DNA from 4 places in the Gracilibacillus salinarum genome. Region 3 is predicted to be linked to each of the others. Evidence: riboswitches for the same ligand, from Rfam matches in the RefSeq annotation. Region 3 holds a riboswitch; each other region holds the start of a gene.
What was found. Region 3 has a riboswitch for S-adenosylmethionine ahead of MUN87_RS17905 (methionine ABC transporter ATP-binding protein). Riboswitches for the same ligand answer to the same signal wherever they lie in the genome.

Region 1 (4,206 bases), 870 kb from region 3:
ACGTGCATATGACATTTATTCTCGCCTTTTAAAAGACAGAATTATTATGCTAGGAAGCGGCATTGATGACAACGTGTCTAACAGTATCGTAGCACAATTGTTATTCTTAGCGGCAGAAGATCCTGATAAAGATATTTCTTTATACATTAACTCACCAGGTGGCTCCATTACAGCGGGTATGGCGATTTATGATACCATGCAATTCATCAAACCAAATGTTTCTACCATCTGTATTGGTATGGCAGCATCTATGGGTGCTTTCCTACTTGCAGCAGGTGAGCCTGGTAAACGTTTTGCACTGCCTAACAGTGAAGTTATGATTCACCAGCCACTTGGCGGCACACAAGGTCAAGCGTCTGATATTCAGATCCATGCAAATCGTATTATCGAGATGCGTAAAAAACTAAACCAAATTCTTGCGGAACGCACTGGTCAACCACTAGAGGTAATCGAAAAAGATACAGATCGTGATAATTTCATGACAGCTGAACGTGCAAAAGAATATGGTTTAATCGATAAAGTAATGGAGCATAAACCATCTGATTTAAATTAAGTTAATCTAGAAAAAGTGGCGAAGTTTTAACTCGCCACTTTTTTTATTTACATGTTAAAAGAAAATTTGGCTTAAAACTGAGAAAATAATATACAAGTTCTTATAATACGGATTATGTATAGCTGCTTTATGCTTGCTGATAATTTCGAAATGATACATGTGCCAGGATTCCTTCTACCAACCACTTCGCGTCCTGCAGGCACGGATGGAGCTAGACCACTACTTGATTTACTTCTTTGCTGCCTTGCACCGAGGAAGCCTACTTCGAAACATTACTAGTAGACACAGGTGCAGACGTTGTGGATCTTCAACGCCTACCTGGTTGGCCTACGCTAGCGTAGTTACTCAACAATCTTTGGATCAGTTAGCATATTGATTGCATCCATAAATATCAGCATTTAATAACATAATGCTTAGAATCACTGCTTTTAGCTGTTATATACGTTGTAGCACTTCCTTAAGCGTAGGAAATAGGCGGAGACTCCCGTGGAATCAGCACGAGCTGAAGATCCACTTCATTTGTGCCTGTGTCTGCAAGTATTGCTTCGAAGTGAGCTTCCTCGGTACAAGGCAGCAAAGAAGTATTACAGGTAGTAGCCTAGCTGAAGCCGTGCCCACAGGACGCGGAGCCTATTTCCGGAGCTTTGCTAAGCAGATGAAATCTATCAAAATCACTACAATGTTAGAGAGTTTTACTTTGCATAATCCGTATTACAGGTATTTGTATTAAGATTGGCTGTAATTATCCGGTTTTATTTTTCCATGTTAAGCAAGCCAAATTGCTTCAAACGGACAAGCTGTAACCATCAGCCATTCAACACAATAATTAATAATATAAAAGAAACTTTCACTAATTCATCTTTTGTAACGCACTTGATCACTAGTACGTAAACCAGTCCTGTAACAAGATCTTCACCTACCAGCAGCATCGTGATGATATCTAAAAGCGGGAGTGCTTCTGCAAGTATATCTACTTTCGTCTCCATGTCCGTCACCCTTTTCTGTTACATCGTATTTCGAGCGGCGTCAAAAGGTGCAACCCCTTGACGCACAGGCATTTTATGGTAATTAATAATATTCAAAATATTTGTTGACACCATTTTCAGAACATGCTAAAGTATATCTAACAAATGATAAACATAAGTAAACAACTCGGAATTGAATAGATTCTTATCCAGAGAGGTGGAGGGACATGGCCCTTTGATGCCTCGGCAACCATTAAGTGTCTGTTCACTTAATACAGGTGCCAATTCCACTGAGCGTTTAAGCTTGGAGAGATAAGAGAGCGAAGCCATTAGTTAAGTCTCTCTATCTCAAATAGCGAGATTTTTTTAATGATTACAACTAAATAGGTAAACTCTTATCCAGAGAGGCGGAGGGACTGGCCCGATGATGCCCGGCAACCATTAAGCAAATGCTTAAAAGGTGCTAATTCCTGCAGGTATTATCCTGACAGATAAGAGGAAGACTTCTGCATAGCTAATAAAAGCCTTCTTCTTATGAAGAAGGCTTTTTAATAATTAGAAAAGATTAAATTTTTTGAAAACTTGGGGAGGAAATAAACATGCCAAATTACAAGCATTCAACGTATGATCCAGAAACTATTCATTTACACGGCGGGCAGGCACCAGATCCAACAACAGGATCAAGAGCAGTGCCGATCTATCAATCTACTTCTTACGTGTTCCATGATACAGAGCATGCGGAACGGTTATTTGCACTGGATGAGCCTGGAAATATTTATTCCCGAATTGGTAATCCAACTGTAGACGTTTTTGAAAAGAGAATGGCGCTGTTGGAAGATGGAGTTGCAGCTGTTGCCACGTCATCCGGGATGTCTGCCATCACGCTTTCGATTTTGAATCTTGCTAGTGCAGGTGATGAAATTGTAGCAGGTGTGAACTTATATGGTGGTACGTATAATTTGTTTAATATAACGTTGCCAAGATACGGTATTAACGTAAAATTCGTCGATCCAACCGATCCAGAGAACTTTAAAGCAGCGATTAACGAAAATACGAAAGCTGTTTACGGTGAGATTATTGGGAATCCTGGTTTACAAGTGTTAGATATAGAAAGGGTATCAGATATTGCTCATGATGCGGGAATTCCTTTAATAATTGATAACACCTTCGCAACCCCATTTGGTTGTAAGCCGATTACATTAGGAGCGGACATTGTCGTTCATTCTGCAACAAAATGGATCGGGGGTCATGGTACTTCCATTGGTGGTGTAATTGTCGACGGAGGAAGATTTAACTGGAATTCAGAAAAATATCCAGCGTTTACAGAACCAGATCCAAGTTACAACGGTATCCGTTATGCGGTTGACTTTGGTACATTAGCCTTTATAACGAAGGTTCGCGTCCAGCTGTTAAGAGATTTTGGTGCTGCTTTAAGTCCATTCAATGCCTTCCAGCTATTGCAAGGGCTTGAAACACTTCACTTAAGAGTGGAACGACATAATCGTAATGCCCAGGAATTAGCGGAATATTTACACCAGCATGAAGCGGTAGAATGGGTGAGATATCCAGGCTTGGAAAACCATCCGTCTCATGAACTGGCAACGCGTATTCTGAATAACGGCTTTGGGTCGATTATCGTCTTCGGAATTAAAGGAGGACGTGACGCTGGACGCGACTTGATTAACAATGTAGCGCTATGGTCACATGTAGCAAACGTAGGGGATGCTAAATCCTTAATTATTCACCCGGCATCGACTACACATCAGCAATTAACAAAAGAAGAACTGGATAAAACAGGTGTATCCGAAGAATTAGTGCGTTTATCTGTTGGTATTGAATCGATCCGTGATATTCAAAACGACTTAGATCAAGCCCTAGTAAAAGCAACGGGAATCGGAACGGAAAAAGAAAAACAAATTGTTGTTAATGACGAAGGTATCATTAAATGGGCATTGAATTCACCATATGAACGTTATCAGGAAAATGGTGAAGAGCAAACTCGTCAAAAAACACTAGCAATCGTTGGATTAAGTGGAAAAGAAGCACGACCTAGCTATCGTCTTGCTAGAAAAATGCAACGTCTAGGCTATAAAATTATACCGGTAAACCCGAGAGAAACAGAGATTCTAGGTGAAAAAGCCTATCCTGATCTTAAGAGTGTTCCAGTGGATATCGATATTGTGCAAGTGTTCCGCAGTCCTGATGCAGCTATCGAAATTGCCAAAGAAGCAATCGAAGTGAATCCAAAAGTATTCTGGCTGCAAGAAGGTGTAGTATCACCGAAAGCAGAACAAGTAGCTTTAGAAGGTGGTCTGCAAGTTGTCCATAACCGTTGTACGTATAAAGAAGCACAACGTTTAAGAGGTACCATTTCGACTTATGCATGTGAAATTTAAACAAGAAAATAAGGGGGCAAAATCATGAGTAAAGCACCACTAATTGATTTCAGAAGTTTTCTTGCGATTGCCGTTTTCGGAATTATTGTTTTCTTCGCTGTTGGATGTTCATCCAGCAGTGAAGCTGAAACAAAACCGTCTGAAATCAGATTGGACTATGCTTACTATTCGCCAACCAGTTTGGTGTTAAAGAAATTTGGCTGGGCAGAGGAAGCATTTGCTGAGGAAGATATTGATGTATCCTGGACATTAAGTCAAGGGAGTAACAAAGCGATTGAATTTTTGAATAGTG
Region 2 (4,206 bases), 870 kb from region 3:
ACCAGCGTGTTATTTTGCTATTTTAGCAACGATCAAAATCGGTGCAATAGCTGGTCCTCTTTTTGAAGCCTTTATGGAAGAGGCCGTACGAGATCGTATCAATGATTGTGAGGGCACCCTGCTAATTACTGATCAGGATCTAGTGAAACGTGTACCTAGAGAAGATATTCCATCATTAGAAACCGTTTTGTTTGTAGAAGATATTGAAGAAGAGCCATTAAAGCCAGTCCAAGGAGAACCGTATACTGAATGGCTGGATTGGGAAGATGGCCTGATCATTCATTATACGAGTGGATCTACAGGAAAACCGAAAGGGGTATTGCACGCACACCGGTCCATACAGCATCATATTGTAACCGGTAAGTGGGTTTTGGATATTAAAGATGATGATGTTTATTGGTGTACGTCTCACCCAGGTTGGGTAACGGGCAGTGTGTATGGTTTGCTCGCCCCATTATTAAATCGGGCGACGGTTGTGATTCAAGGTGGTCGATTCAGCGCAGAAAATTGGTACGCATTAATTGAAGAGTTAGGTGTAACGATCTGGTACAGTGCGCCAACAGCTTTTCGAATGCTCTTGTCTAAAGGAGATCTATATAAAAAGTATGATTTGTCTTCGGTGAGACACGTGTTAAGCGTCGGAGAACCGTTAAACCCTGAAGTGATTCAGTGGGCATGGAACAGCCTCAACGTTCGAATCCATGATACATGGTGGATGACTGAAACAGGAGGACATTTAATCGTAAACCTTCCATCAGAAAAAATTAAACCTGGATCGATGGGGCGTGCTTTTCCTGGTGTTGAAGTCGGGATTTTGGACGAAGAAGGTAAGGAACTGCCGAGTGGAGAAATTGGTCAATTGGCGGTCCGTACGCCTTGGCCAGGTCTAATGAAGGAAATATGGGGTAATCAAAATAAATTCCAGTCGTATTTCCAATATGAAGGCTGGTATATTTCAGGCGACTTAGCCTTACAGGATGAGGAAGGCTATGTATTCTTCCAAGGTCGTAACGATGATATGATCAACTCAGCAGGGGAACGGATTGGGCCGTTTGAAGTAGAAAGTAAATTAATTGAGCATCCTGCCGTAGAAGAAGCTGGGGTTATCGGAAAGCCAGATGAATTACGTGGAGAGTTAGTGAAAGCATTTATCTCTCTCAGAGCGGGATACGAGCCAACTGATGCATTACTGGAAGAAATTCGCTTGTTTGTACGACGTCATTTATCTGCCCATGCTGCGCCAAGAGAGATAGAAGTAATGGATGAATTGCCGAAGACGAAAATCAGTGGAAAAATTTTAAGAAGAAAGTTAAAAGCACTCGAAATAGAAAGAGCTACTAAAGTGACAAATTAAATCATATAGATACTCTTATGAAGAGAGGTGGAGGGACTGGCCCGATGAAACCCGGCAACCTTAAGTGATCCGCTTAAAAGGTGCTAAATCCTGCAAACACATTGTTTGAATAATAAGAGGGAGATAATACATCTGCTCCTCCAATATAAGAGGGGCTTTTTGTTTCCCTGAACCAACTAGGAGGAATAAAAAATGGCAAAAGCAACGGTTAAAAAAAGCAAAGTAACAGCATTGGAGAAATTAGCGGAGCAACAGCTTACCCAATCTTCCAAACTGTTTCTAGAAGAAATTACGTCACAGAAGGTTCATTCTACTTCTTTTATATTACATCGAAATACAGAGGCAAATGGCAATATATCACCCTTTATTTTAGGATCTGTAAGTGCGCAAACCTACTTTCATGAGGATGGTGAACTGGCAACAGCTCTTGCAGCAAAGAACCAAGGTGTTCCGTTTATAGTCAGCAGCCACTCTTCTTACAGTATAGAGGATATCGCAGATGCAGTGCCGGGAAGTGAGTTATGGTTTCAGGCACATCTGTTTCATGATCGTGATTTGACAAAGCACTTTATTCAACGTGCAGAATTAGCCGGCTACCAAGCCATCGTCGTTTCTTTATCTAATGATGTCGTCCATCAGACTGCTGATAAAGAGGCGAGAGGTACGACCAATTTTGTAGTGGATCCGATTTTTGCGAAAAAAAATCATCATAATAACCAATCGATAGCAGAGCAAGTAGCAAATGAGTATCAAAATCGTCATGTTACATGGGATGACATCAGATATATTAAACAATTTACAAATCTTCCAGTATTTATTTATGGTGATTTGTCCATTGATGATGTAAGAGTTGCGTTACAGCAGCAAGTAGAAGGTATCATTTTCACTAATATAAGTCATGCCAATATTGATTTATTAGAACGTGTGAAAACAGTGGTAGGTGGGAATCTTAGCATTATTATCGAAACGGAGGTAAACACTAAAGAAGCCCTTGATCTGTATCTGCATCTTGGTGCAGATGCCGTTTCTGTACAGAGAAGTTACATTCATGGTTTGTCAACATCTGGTGTCCCGGGTGTAGAAGAAGTGATTGCTCAACTATTCACATAATTGTTATAAAATATCATATCATCAATGGCTCAAATGGGATATAGTATAAGTAGAACTATATCCCATTTTGTTGTGCTTATATATTGGGGAATGTAGTTAAAAAAAGGTTTGTTGAGAAAGGGTGGTTTGTGATGACTTATCAAACTACGAAATTAAGAAAAGTAGTTATAATCGGAACAGGCTTCGTCGGAACCAGTTATGCTTATGCATTATTAAATCAAGGTGTAGTCAATGAACTAGTCTTGATTGACCTTAATGAGAATAAAGCAGAGGGGGAAGCACGTGATCTGAATCATGGTATGCCTTTTGGTAACCCAATGAAAATTAAAGCTGGGAGTTATCAGGATTGTCATAATGCAGATTTAGTTGTGATTACAGCAGGAGCAAATCAAAAACCTGGAGAAACAAGATTGGACCTAGTCGACAAGAACGCTCGTATATTTAAAGGCATTGTTAACAGCGTTATGGATTCAAACTTTAAGGGTATATTCGTGATTGCGACAAATCCTGTTGATATTCTAACTCAGATTACCCGAGAAATCTCAGGATTACCGAAGGAACGGGTCATCGGATCTGGAACCATTTTGGATACGGCTAGATTCCGATATTTATTAGGAGAGCATTTTCAAGTCGATGCTCGTAATATACATGCTTACATTATGGGAGAGCATGGTGATTCAGAATTGCCAGTGTGGAGTCATGTTCAGATTGGTGGCGTTCCATTGTCTCAATATGCTGGGATTGATGATTTATATCATCACCAGGAAATGACTGAGCTGTTCCAGAATGTTCGTGACGCTGCTTATCATATTATTGAGCGAAAAGGAGCAACCTATTACGGAATCGGTTTAGGCTTAGTCCGTCTGACCCGTGCGATATTAAATAATGAGAATGCTGTATTAACCGTTTCTGCCTATGTAGATGGTCAATACGGATTAGAGGATATCTATTTAGGCGTACCAGCTATATTAAATGAAAATGGCATTCGGGAAGTAATGGAGTTAAGATTGAGCGACAAAGAAGCAGAACAATTACACCAATCTGCAAAAGTTTTACGAGAAATGCTCAAAGTCGGATTGAACGCCATTAAGTGATAAACTGAACAGCTGGTGAATAATGACGGTTTATTCTAACATTATTATAGTAGAGGGAAGATTAAAGGTAGAAGTACACAGTTAAAGTAATGAGCAGATAATGCATCGTGTTACCCGTATGCATCAATTTACTCTTCGGACTTCTGTACGATTACCATAGGCCAACTACGCAAGACACAAAGTGGTTGGCCGGACGATATGCTATTTGATAATAATAAATGTGTTCCCCCTCAGAAAGGAGTGCAAAGATGAAATTAACACTATACGGAAAAGAACACTGTTCCTTGTGCACTGATGCTTACCATATATTAGAAATGCTGCAACAGGATTTTTTGTTTGAAATAGAAGAAGTCGATATTTATAATGAAGATGAGTTGTTAGAAGCTTTCCACCTGATGATCCCAGTCCTTAAAGATCAAGAAACGGTCATCGACACGGGCATAATCGACATCCAAACTGTCGAAAACTATCTATTATCGAAAAATAATTCAGAAAATAGTTGAGCACAGGTGAAGCTTTTGATACAATTATTTACGGAAGTTAATTTTTTTTGTTCTGAGTGGGACGGAATGCGACTAGGAGGGACAAAAATCCCCCGGTAGAGTATAAAGGAGCGTTTCCGATTGAAGGATTTGTTAGCAATACAAG
Region 3 (4,206 bases):
AATGATGCTGTCAAAAAAGGTGGCGCAATGGCGAGTTCATATGTCGGTGGCCTCAGTGGTGCTTTCATTCCTGTCAGTGAAGATAACGGCATGATCCGTGGAATTGAAGATGGGTCACTAAATCTCGCTAAATTAGAAGCGATGACGTGTGTCTGCTCTGTCGGACTCGATATGATTGCACTAGAAGGTAAAGCATCACCAGAAACACTAGCAGCCATCATTGCCGATGAAGCAGCGATTGGTATGATTAATAAAAAAACAACCGCAGTCCGTGTCATCCCTGTCATCGGTAAGGAAGAAGGCGAAACAGTAGAATTCGGCGGCTTGCTTGGACGCGCCCCAATTATTGGCGTGAACCAGTTCGCACCTGACAAATTTATTAAACGAGGCGGCAGAATCCCTGCTCCCTTACAATCATTGATTAATTAATTGTTCATTGAAAAGTCTTGGCATTTAGCTGAGGCTTTTTTTGTATGTAAGACGTGCCTGCATAGTGGATATCCTGTTTTACGAAGCTTTGTTTAGCAAACTATCACGATTATAATACTGTTTCTATTAATTAGTTAATTGTTTCGTATGGATAAGATGGTTCTATCGGACAATTGGCACTCGGATTGATGTGGATTGTCCGGTTGAAGCTTTCTATCGGACAATCGACGCTCATATCGACACGGAGTTGTCCGGTTGAAGCCTTCTATCGGACAATAGGCACTCATATTGACTCGGTGTTGTCCGGTTGGAGGGTTCTTTCGGACAATAGGCGCTCGGATTGTTGTGAATTGTCCGATTGGGAATTTATCTTTCCTATTTTATATGTTTTTAGTTCTATACTGATGACCTATCAGGGCTATTTCTCTATTTAGTCTCGCTTCATTTCTCTTTTTGCTCGATCTTCATTTTGAGAACAAGCACAAATGATGAATCTGCTATCATCTTTTCGAAAAGTGCCTGATCTTCGAATTGTAATGGGTTTATTGCATTTCCTGCTGTCTCACGATATGCAGCTAATATTTTTGTTTCTCCAGGTAGTATTTCTACCTTCTCCTCCCCTACTACTGTATCCATTTCTTTGATGCCTTCTTCATTCACTGGTATTTTTACGGTCGTCCAACTGCTGGATATATCTGATCCTTCCTTTTCATAGAGAATGATCTTTTTACTTTCATCTGATAAATCTAATACTCCCATACCGATTGAGCGCTTACTCTCGGAGGCCATCAAAACTGTTTCCATTAGTGTTTCATGTTCTCTTTCTCCATCTAGATATTCTTCAACCCAAACGGTGATTTCATTATTTTGCTCATCATCCATTTGTAAATCAAAACTCGTCATATATCCTAACTGTAAATCCTGGATGGTTTGATTATAAGCAATCTCATCATTTACCACAATCGTTGCACCATCTGATTTATTGGAACATCCTGCAGCGACGATAATCATACACATCCATACTAGTAATTTTTTCATCATTATCCCCCTTTTCCCTAAGCTATTATAGCACCGATATTAACTGAAAAATCTGAATTATTTTACTTTTCTAAAACCAATTGACGAATTAATTTCGACATGATACGATATTGTTTAAATTAATTGAATGCGGAAATCTCTTATCAAGAGTGGTGGAGGGACTGGCCCTGTGAAACCCGGCAACCGTCAGAAAGCTGATAGGTGCTAAATCCTACGAAGTGCAGTGTGCTTTGATAGATGAGAGGACAAAGAATGAACTTCCTTTCTGTCCTCTTATGTACAGAAGGGATTTTTTTATGCGGTTGGCTCACAATATATAGTAAGCTGACGGCATGAAGGCAAAGGAGTGTGAAACTATGATTAAAATAAAAAATTTGTCGAAATTATATCAGACAAAAACACAATCCGTTCAGGCGGTGGATGATGTCTCGTTAACAATAGATAAAGGCGAAATCTTTGGTGTAATTGGCTATAGTGGTGCTGGAAAAAGTACATTTGTCCGGTTAATCAACCGTCTCGAAGAACCTTCCGATGGATCAGTAGTGATTCATGATAAAGATATTACCAAGATGCAACACAACGAATTGCGAAATAAGCGACAAAAGATCGGAATGATTTTTCAGCATTTTAACCTGTTATGGTCGCGCACCGTATATGACAATATTGCATTTCCATTAGAAATCGCTGGCGTTCCAAAAGCAAAAAGAAAAGAAAAAGTGCTTGAATTAATCAATCTTGTCGGACTTTCAGGCAAAGAAGAAAATTATCCATCGCAACTAAGTGGTGGCCAAAAGCAAAGAGTCGGAATTGCCAGAGCACTCGCAAATGACCCTGAAGTGTTGTTATGTGATGAAGCAACTTCCGCTTTGGATCCTGAAACAACAGATGACATTTTGGATCTGTTGGTCTCCATTAATAAAAAATTAGGATTAACGATAATCTTGATTACCCATGAAATGCACGTTATCCAGCAAATATGTCATCGTGTTGCTGTCATGGAAAACGGGAAAGTTGTAGAGTCTGGTGAAGTATTGGATGTGTTTGTCAAACCACAATCAAAAACGACACAACGTTTTGTCCAGCAGTTAAATCCGTTAGAGCATGACAAGAACAATCTGGCGGCTTTCATTAATGATCGCGATGACACTGAAGTTGTCAAAGTACACTTTATCGGCAACAGTGCAAAACGCGCACTAATTAGTGAAGTATCTAAGAAATTCGATGTCGAAATTAATATTTTGCAAGGCTCGATTTCTCCTACACAGGAAGGTGCCTATGGGACATTGTTTATTGAGGTAAATGGCGATAATGCTGTGATCAAACAGTCCCTGGACTTTATGCAAAATGAAGGTGTAGAAGTTGAGGTGTTAAAGCATGTTTAAAGAATGGTTTCCGAATGTCATTCCTGCAGATTTATGGGAAGCAACAGCAGAAACATTTTATATGACGATCGTCTCCGTTATCGGTACGTTAATCTTTGGAATCTTACTCGGTTTACTTTTATTCCTTACGGAGAGAGGTAACCTATGGCAAAATCGGCCAATCAATTTTGTAACAGCTGCGTTTGTTAACATATTCCGGGCGATTCCGTTCATTATATTAATATTGCTCCTATTCCCATTCACAGACTTTTTAGTTGGTACGATCAGAGGATGGAAAGCAGCATTACCTGCCTTAATCATTGGTGCAGCTCCGTTCTATGCTCGTTTAGTTGAAATCGGATTGAAAGAAGTAGACAAAGGTGTAATCGAAGCGGCAAAAGCAATGGGTGCAAAAACATCTACAATTATTTTCAAAGTTTTGCTACCTGAATCATTACCGGCCCTTATTTCAGGCTTGACCGTAACAGCGATTGCCTTAATCGGCTATACCGCAATGGCTGGAGCTATTGGTGCAGGTGGACTTGGAAGCTTAGCTTACTTACAAGGTTTCCAACGTCGCGATTTTGATGTGATTCTGGCATGTACGATTCTCATCATTATCATTGTATTTATATTCCAATTTATTGGGGATTTCCTATCCAAGAAGATAGACAAACGATAAAGTGAAACTTCAATCAGTGGAGGTATTACTAACGGTTAGCGCCGTGATAAAAAAATAAGAAGGGATGATCTATCGTGAAAAAATTAGTTACATTATTATTGGCACTGCTGCTTTTTGCTCTAGCAGCTTGCGGTACAAGTGAAGAAGATAACCAGAATGCAGAAGGACCTACCGAATTAACTGTCGGAGCTACAAGTGTTCCACACGCTGAAATTTTAGAAGAGGCAAAACCGTTACTAGAAGAAGAAGGTATTGAACTTACCATTGAAGAATACCAGGACTATGTATTCCCAAACGATGACTTAGATAGTGGCACATTAGATGCAAACTATTTCCAGCACATTCCGTACCTTGAATCACAAATGGAGGAAAAAGGATTCGATTTTGTGAATATGGGTGGTATCCATATCGAGCCAATGGGAATCTATTCAAAAAACATTAAGAGTGTCGATGATATCAAAGAAGGTACTGTCGTTATCATGAGTAACTCTGTTGCTGATCATGGTCGTGTATTATCACTTTTACAAAATAAAGACTTAATCAAACTTGATGAAAGTGTAGATCCAGTTGACGCAACTGTAAAAGATGTTGTTGAAAATCCATTAAATTTAGAATTTGAAACTGACGTTGATGCAGGCTTCTTGCCAGAATTCTATAATCGCGAAGCTGACGCTCTAGTTGCGATCAACACTAACT
Region 4 (4,206 bases), 1.6 Mb from region 3:
AATATCACCTTTCCAGAAAGCCTCAATTGCTTTTTTCCATTCTCTTTTTTCTCCAATACGTGGATACCCTAGATTTGCGCTTAAAATAGTAGTCATTAAAAAAACTCCTTTTCGATTTATATTTTCGTTACAGCTTTGGTTTGCTGGTGTACATATTCTGTTAATTCGGCTGTCGCCGGATAGTGCATAAATGGTGTAATAATATAGATGCCGTGAAAGTATTGAACGGCTGTATCAATTAATTCTTTCGCAATATTGATTCCTTCTCTGCGGCTGTCCTCTTTGTTCTGATGCTGCTGCATGCGTGATCGAACTTCGTCTGACAGCTTCATGCCTGGTACTTCATTATGTAGAAATTCTGCGTTGCGATGAGAGGTGAGTGGCATGATGCCAATAAATATCGGTTTGTCAATGTGTTTCGTTAACCGGTGTAATTGAATGATTTGTTCATGATTAAAAATCGGTTGAGTGAGAAAATAATCAGCGCCATGCTTGATTTTTTTCTCCATCCGTTTTACTGCTTTTTCAAGGTTGGCAACGTTCGGATTAAAAGCTGCTGCCACTTGAAAATTGGTTTTGGTTTTCAATGAGCTGCCAGAGAAAGATAATCCTTGATTACATTGTTTGATCAATCTGGTTAATTCAAAAGACGTTACATCAAATACAGAGGACGCGCCTGGGAACCCGCCAATGCGTGTCGGATCGCCAGTGATGGCAAGAATTTCATCGAATCCTAATGTGTGCATGCCTAATAAGTGTGATTGCAATCCAATTAAATTGCGATCGCGGCAAGTTAAATGAATCAGCGGTTTTACCTTACATCCAAGCTCTTTCATTTTGACTGCCATGGCGACATTACTGATTCTTGGTGTAGCTAACGAATTGTCTGCTAATGTAATGGCATCCACACCGGCTTTTTCCAAGGCAAAGACACCTTCGATGAAGTCATTCGTATCTAAATGTTTTGGTGCGTCCAGTTCGACTATTACTGTATGATCCTGCCTGGCTTTATCGGCCAAAGTAGCATGTTGTGGCGGTGTTGCTTGTTGTTCAGGTGTGAACGTAATGGTTTTGACTTCTTTTTCTTTTAATGGTGTTAAATCTTTAACACCATCTTTAAAAGCACGGATATGCTCAGGTGTCGTACCACAACAGCCACCGAGTAACCGGACACCTTGATCACGGAAGTCTTTGGCACACTGTTCAAAATATTGGGTGCGTTCGCTATACACCAATTTCCCGTTTTCATAGGCGGGCAGGCTGGCATTCGGATAAGCAGCCAGGTATGCTTTTTCTAATAAAGGCACAGATTCCAATGCTTTAAGCATGTAATATGGCCCAAGGTGACAATTGACACCAACGACATCAGCCCCTGAATCTTCCAATTTAGCTAATGCATAGGGAAGGCTGATACCATTTTCCAAAACGCCCGGTTCATGCATGGAGACGTTAGTAATGATTGGTATATTCGTCTCTGCACGGGCAATTTGTAATGCTTCCTGGATCTCTTCGAAGTCATAATAGGTTTCAAGTAGAATCCCATCAACACCTTCGAGTAAAAGGGTGAAGAGCTGTTCCTTGAAACTGCGGACAATTTCTTTCCGCGAAGCTACTAACTTTTGTACACCTCGTATACCACCCATTGTACCGAGTACGGCCGCCTTATCGCCTGCTGCACTTTTGGCGATTTTGACCGCTTTGGAATTAATATGATGGACACGATCTTCCAATCCGAAGCGTGTCAGTTTAATATAATTGGCACCATACGTATTGGTTTGAATCACTTCGGAACCGGCATCAAGATAGGATTGATGCACACGTAAGATGTCATCTGGATGACTTAAGTTGTACGATTCAAAGCATCGATCAACACCATGAGCATAGAGCAGGGTGCCGATCGCGCCATCTGCCACAACCAAACGATCTCTTAAACTAGTAAGAATGTCTGGCAAGGAGAATCACCTCTTTTCTGCAAAATAAAAAATCCCCGTCTACTTAAAGACGGAGATAGATTGGTAAATGTCTCTCATCTTCAAGCTTTGCGCTTGCTGGAATTAGCACCTTGTCATTAATATGACGGTTGCTGAGGTATCGTCAGGCCAGTCCCTCCACCTCTCTGGATAAGAAAGTATGTAATTGTTAGTAACTTTTGTAAGTATATTACATTAAAAACAATTCAATTACAAGTATTTTTTGGAAAAAGTTTCAGAAAATTTAGTTTGCTTGACAGTATACACAGCTGTGATAAGATTAAAATAGTTGAAAATGATTATCATTAACAGAGGGGAGAGCCTTCATGAGTTTACAACAGTTAATTAAAGAACGCCGCTCAATCGGCTCGTATTTAGATAAGGAAGTGTCGATAGAACAAATAGAAGAAATGTTGGAGACGGCTGTTTGGGTACCCAATCATAAAATGACAGAACCTTGGCGTTTTGTATTTCTGCAAGAGGAAACAAAACAAAAATTAGCCGAAATTAATCGGGAAGTGGCAAAAGCAAAAAGCCATAATGCTTCAGAAGAAGATCTGAAAGTGATAGGTGATAATGCATATCAAAAGGTGATGAATGTACCTTTTATTTTCTTTGTCATTAATACATTACACAAACAGGAAAAACTTCAAGAAGAAGACTATGCATCCTCAAGCTGTTTACTGCAAAACTTCAGTCTATTAGCCTGGGAGCAGGGCTTAAGCGTATTTTGGAAGTCTGGTAAATTGGCATTCTGTGAGGAGACAGCAGCATTAATCGGTTTGCAGGACAATGAACGTGTGGTAGGACAAATTCATGTCGGTTACCCATCCAAATCCCAAACACCAGTACCAAGAACACCAGCCAAAAACCGCATCACGATTTTATAATACAACAGGAGGGAAGTTTCCCTGTTGTATTTTTTTATGTGTCAGGAAAGTATAAATTTTAGGCTATATGATGTTTCGCTGACAGAATCGGCCACGTCCGGCTCCAGCGCCCAGAGACTAGGCGACTTCGCGAAATCGCCCTACGATAAGTCATCATCGATTCGCAAGTTCACCGTGATTCCTTTATCTCAGTTGATTCGCTCCACTCGCTACGTCTCTAAACGGGCGCTTGCGCCTTTGTTCTGTGGCAGGAAAATTTTAGCGATAAAGAAGCGCGATGTAATGAAAGTCTTGAATGTAGCAAGTATAGGAAAAACTACGGTACTTGCTGATAAGAATGAAAAATAGATAATTCCTCTCAGTAGCGAGATAAGAAAGGAGCCAAAAGTAGTGAGAGGTAGTGCGAGATTTGTACCGTTTATTGAGAAAGGGACCAAAAGTAGTGAGAGGTAGTGCGAGATTTGTATCGTTTATCGAGAAAGGGATCAAAAGTGGTGTGAGGTAGTGCGAGATTTGTATCGTTTATTTAGAAAGGAACCAAAAGTGGTGAGGAGCAGTGCGAGATTTGTATCGTTTATCGAGAAAGGAACCAAAAGTGGTAAGCAGCGTAACAAGATTTGTAGTGTTTAAAAAGAAAGAAGACAAATGATGGTGTTTCCCAGGTGTTTGTTATTTATTTTAAGCAAAGAAAGTATATAAGTACAGTCGTAGAAGTAATCATGCTGAATAGGAGATAGGTAACTATAATATGGATTATGTCAACTAAGGCTGTATGGAAAACGGTCATTTTGAAATATTTTATCTACGTTGTGTATTTCGCAAGTGAAAAGTGAGCCAAATCGCAATTTAAATTTGAGCCACTTCCTCAGCACTTGTTTTTAGCCAATCCTCCGTTTCTTTCATTCTGAAAGAAGGCCCATTCATGTTTAACACATGTGATTTGTGTGTTAAACGGTCTGTTAATGCGGCAGTAAGTACTGGATCGTGGAAAATCTCCTGCCATTTTAGAAATGACAGGTTGCTTGTAATAATGGTTGATTTCCTTCCTGCTCTTAACGATAGGTGAGAAAATAATAATTCTGCACCTTCTTTGTCAAATGAGATATAACCTAATTCATCGAGAACAACCAAATCATATTTTTCAAATTTCAATTCAAATGATCGCAGTGTTCTCTCCGAACGATGTTCCTTAAGCTGGTTAATTAACGAGGGTACCGTCGCAAAAAACACTCTATATCCAGCTAAGCATGCTTCCATACCTAATCCTATGGCAATATGTGACTTACCTGTACCTGGTGATCCTGTAAGAATGACATTTTGTCCTTCCGTAATAAAATCCAAAGTTT

Region 1: linked by a shared signal. The riboswitch ahead of MUN87_RS21715 (PLP-dependent aspartate aminotransferase family protein) and the one ahead of MUN87_RS17905 (methionine ABC transporter ATP-binding protein) in region 3 are both predicted to bind S-adenosylmethionine.
Region 2: linked by a shared signal. The riboswitch ahead of MUN87_RS21740 (alpha-hydroxy-acid oxidizing protein) and the one ahead of MUN87_RS17905 (methionine ABC transporter ATP-binding protein) in region 3 are both predicted to bind S-adenosylmethionine.
Region 4: linked by a shared signal. The riboswitch ahead of MUN87_RS10205 (bifunctional homocysteine S-methyltransferase/methylenetetrahydrofolate reductase) and the one ahead of MUN87_RS17905 (methionine ABC transporter ATP-binding protein) in region 3 are both predicted to bind S-adenosylmethionine.

The regions. Positions count from the first base shown of each region.
Region 1 is NZ_CP095071.1:4,680,347-4,684,552, forward strand. It holds gene clpP (ATP-dependent Clp endopeptidase proteolytic subunit ClpP) at 1-553, shown strand, start outside; gene MUN87_RS21710 (hypothetical protein) at 1,360-1,539, opposite strand; SAM riboswitch class I at 1,721-1,837, shown strand; SAM riboswitch class I at 1,911-2,016, shown strand; gene MUN87_RS21715 (PLP-dependent aspartate aminotransferase family protein) at 2,118-3,914, shown strand; gene MUN87_RS21720 (aliphatic sulfonate ABC transporter substrate-binding protein) at 3,939-4,206, shown strand, end outside.
Region 2 is NZ_CP095071.1:4,687,274-4,691,479, forward strand. It holds gene acsA (acetate--CoA ligase) at 1-1,354, shown strand, start outside; SAM riboswitch class I at 1,367-1,473, shown strand; gene MUN87_RS21740 (alpha-hydroxy-acid oxidizing protein) at 1,547-2,464, shown strand; gene MUN87_RS21745 (L-lactate dehydrogenase) at 2,596-3,558, shown strand; gene MUN87_RS21750 (glutaredoxin family protein) at 3,807-4,061, shown strand.
Region 3 is NZ_CP095071.1:3,814,179-3,818,384, reverse strand. It holds gene MUN87_RS17915 (PFL family protein) at 1-429, shown strand, start outside; gene MUN87_RS17910 (hypothetical protein) at 871-1,470, opposite strand; SAM riboswitch class I at 1,605-1,711, shown strand; gene MUN87_RS17905 (methionine ABC transporter ATP-binding protein) at 1,824-2,849, shown strand; gene MUN87_RS17900 (methionine ABC transporter permease) at 2,842-3,510, shown strand; gene MUN87_RS17895 (MetQ/NlpA family ABC transporter substrate-binding protein) at 3,585-4,206, shown strand, end outside.
Region 4 is NZ_CP095071.1:2,196,269-2,200,474, reverse strand. It holds gene metE (5-methyltetrahydropteroyltriglutamate--homocysteine S-methyltransferase) at 1-96, opposite strand, end outside; gene MUN87_RS10205 (bifunctional homocysteine S-methyltransferase/methylenetetrahydrofolate reductase) at 117-1,952, opposite strand; SAM riboswitch class I at 2,024-2,127, opposite strand; gene MUN87_RS10200 (nitroreductase family protein) at 2,297-2,860, shown strand; gene istB (IS21-like element helper ATPase IstB) at 3,707-4,206, opposite strand, start outside.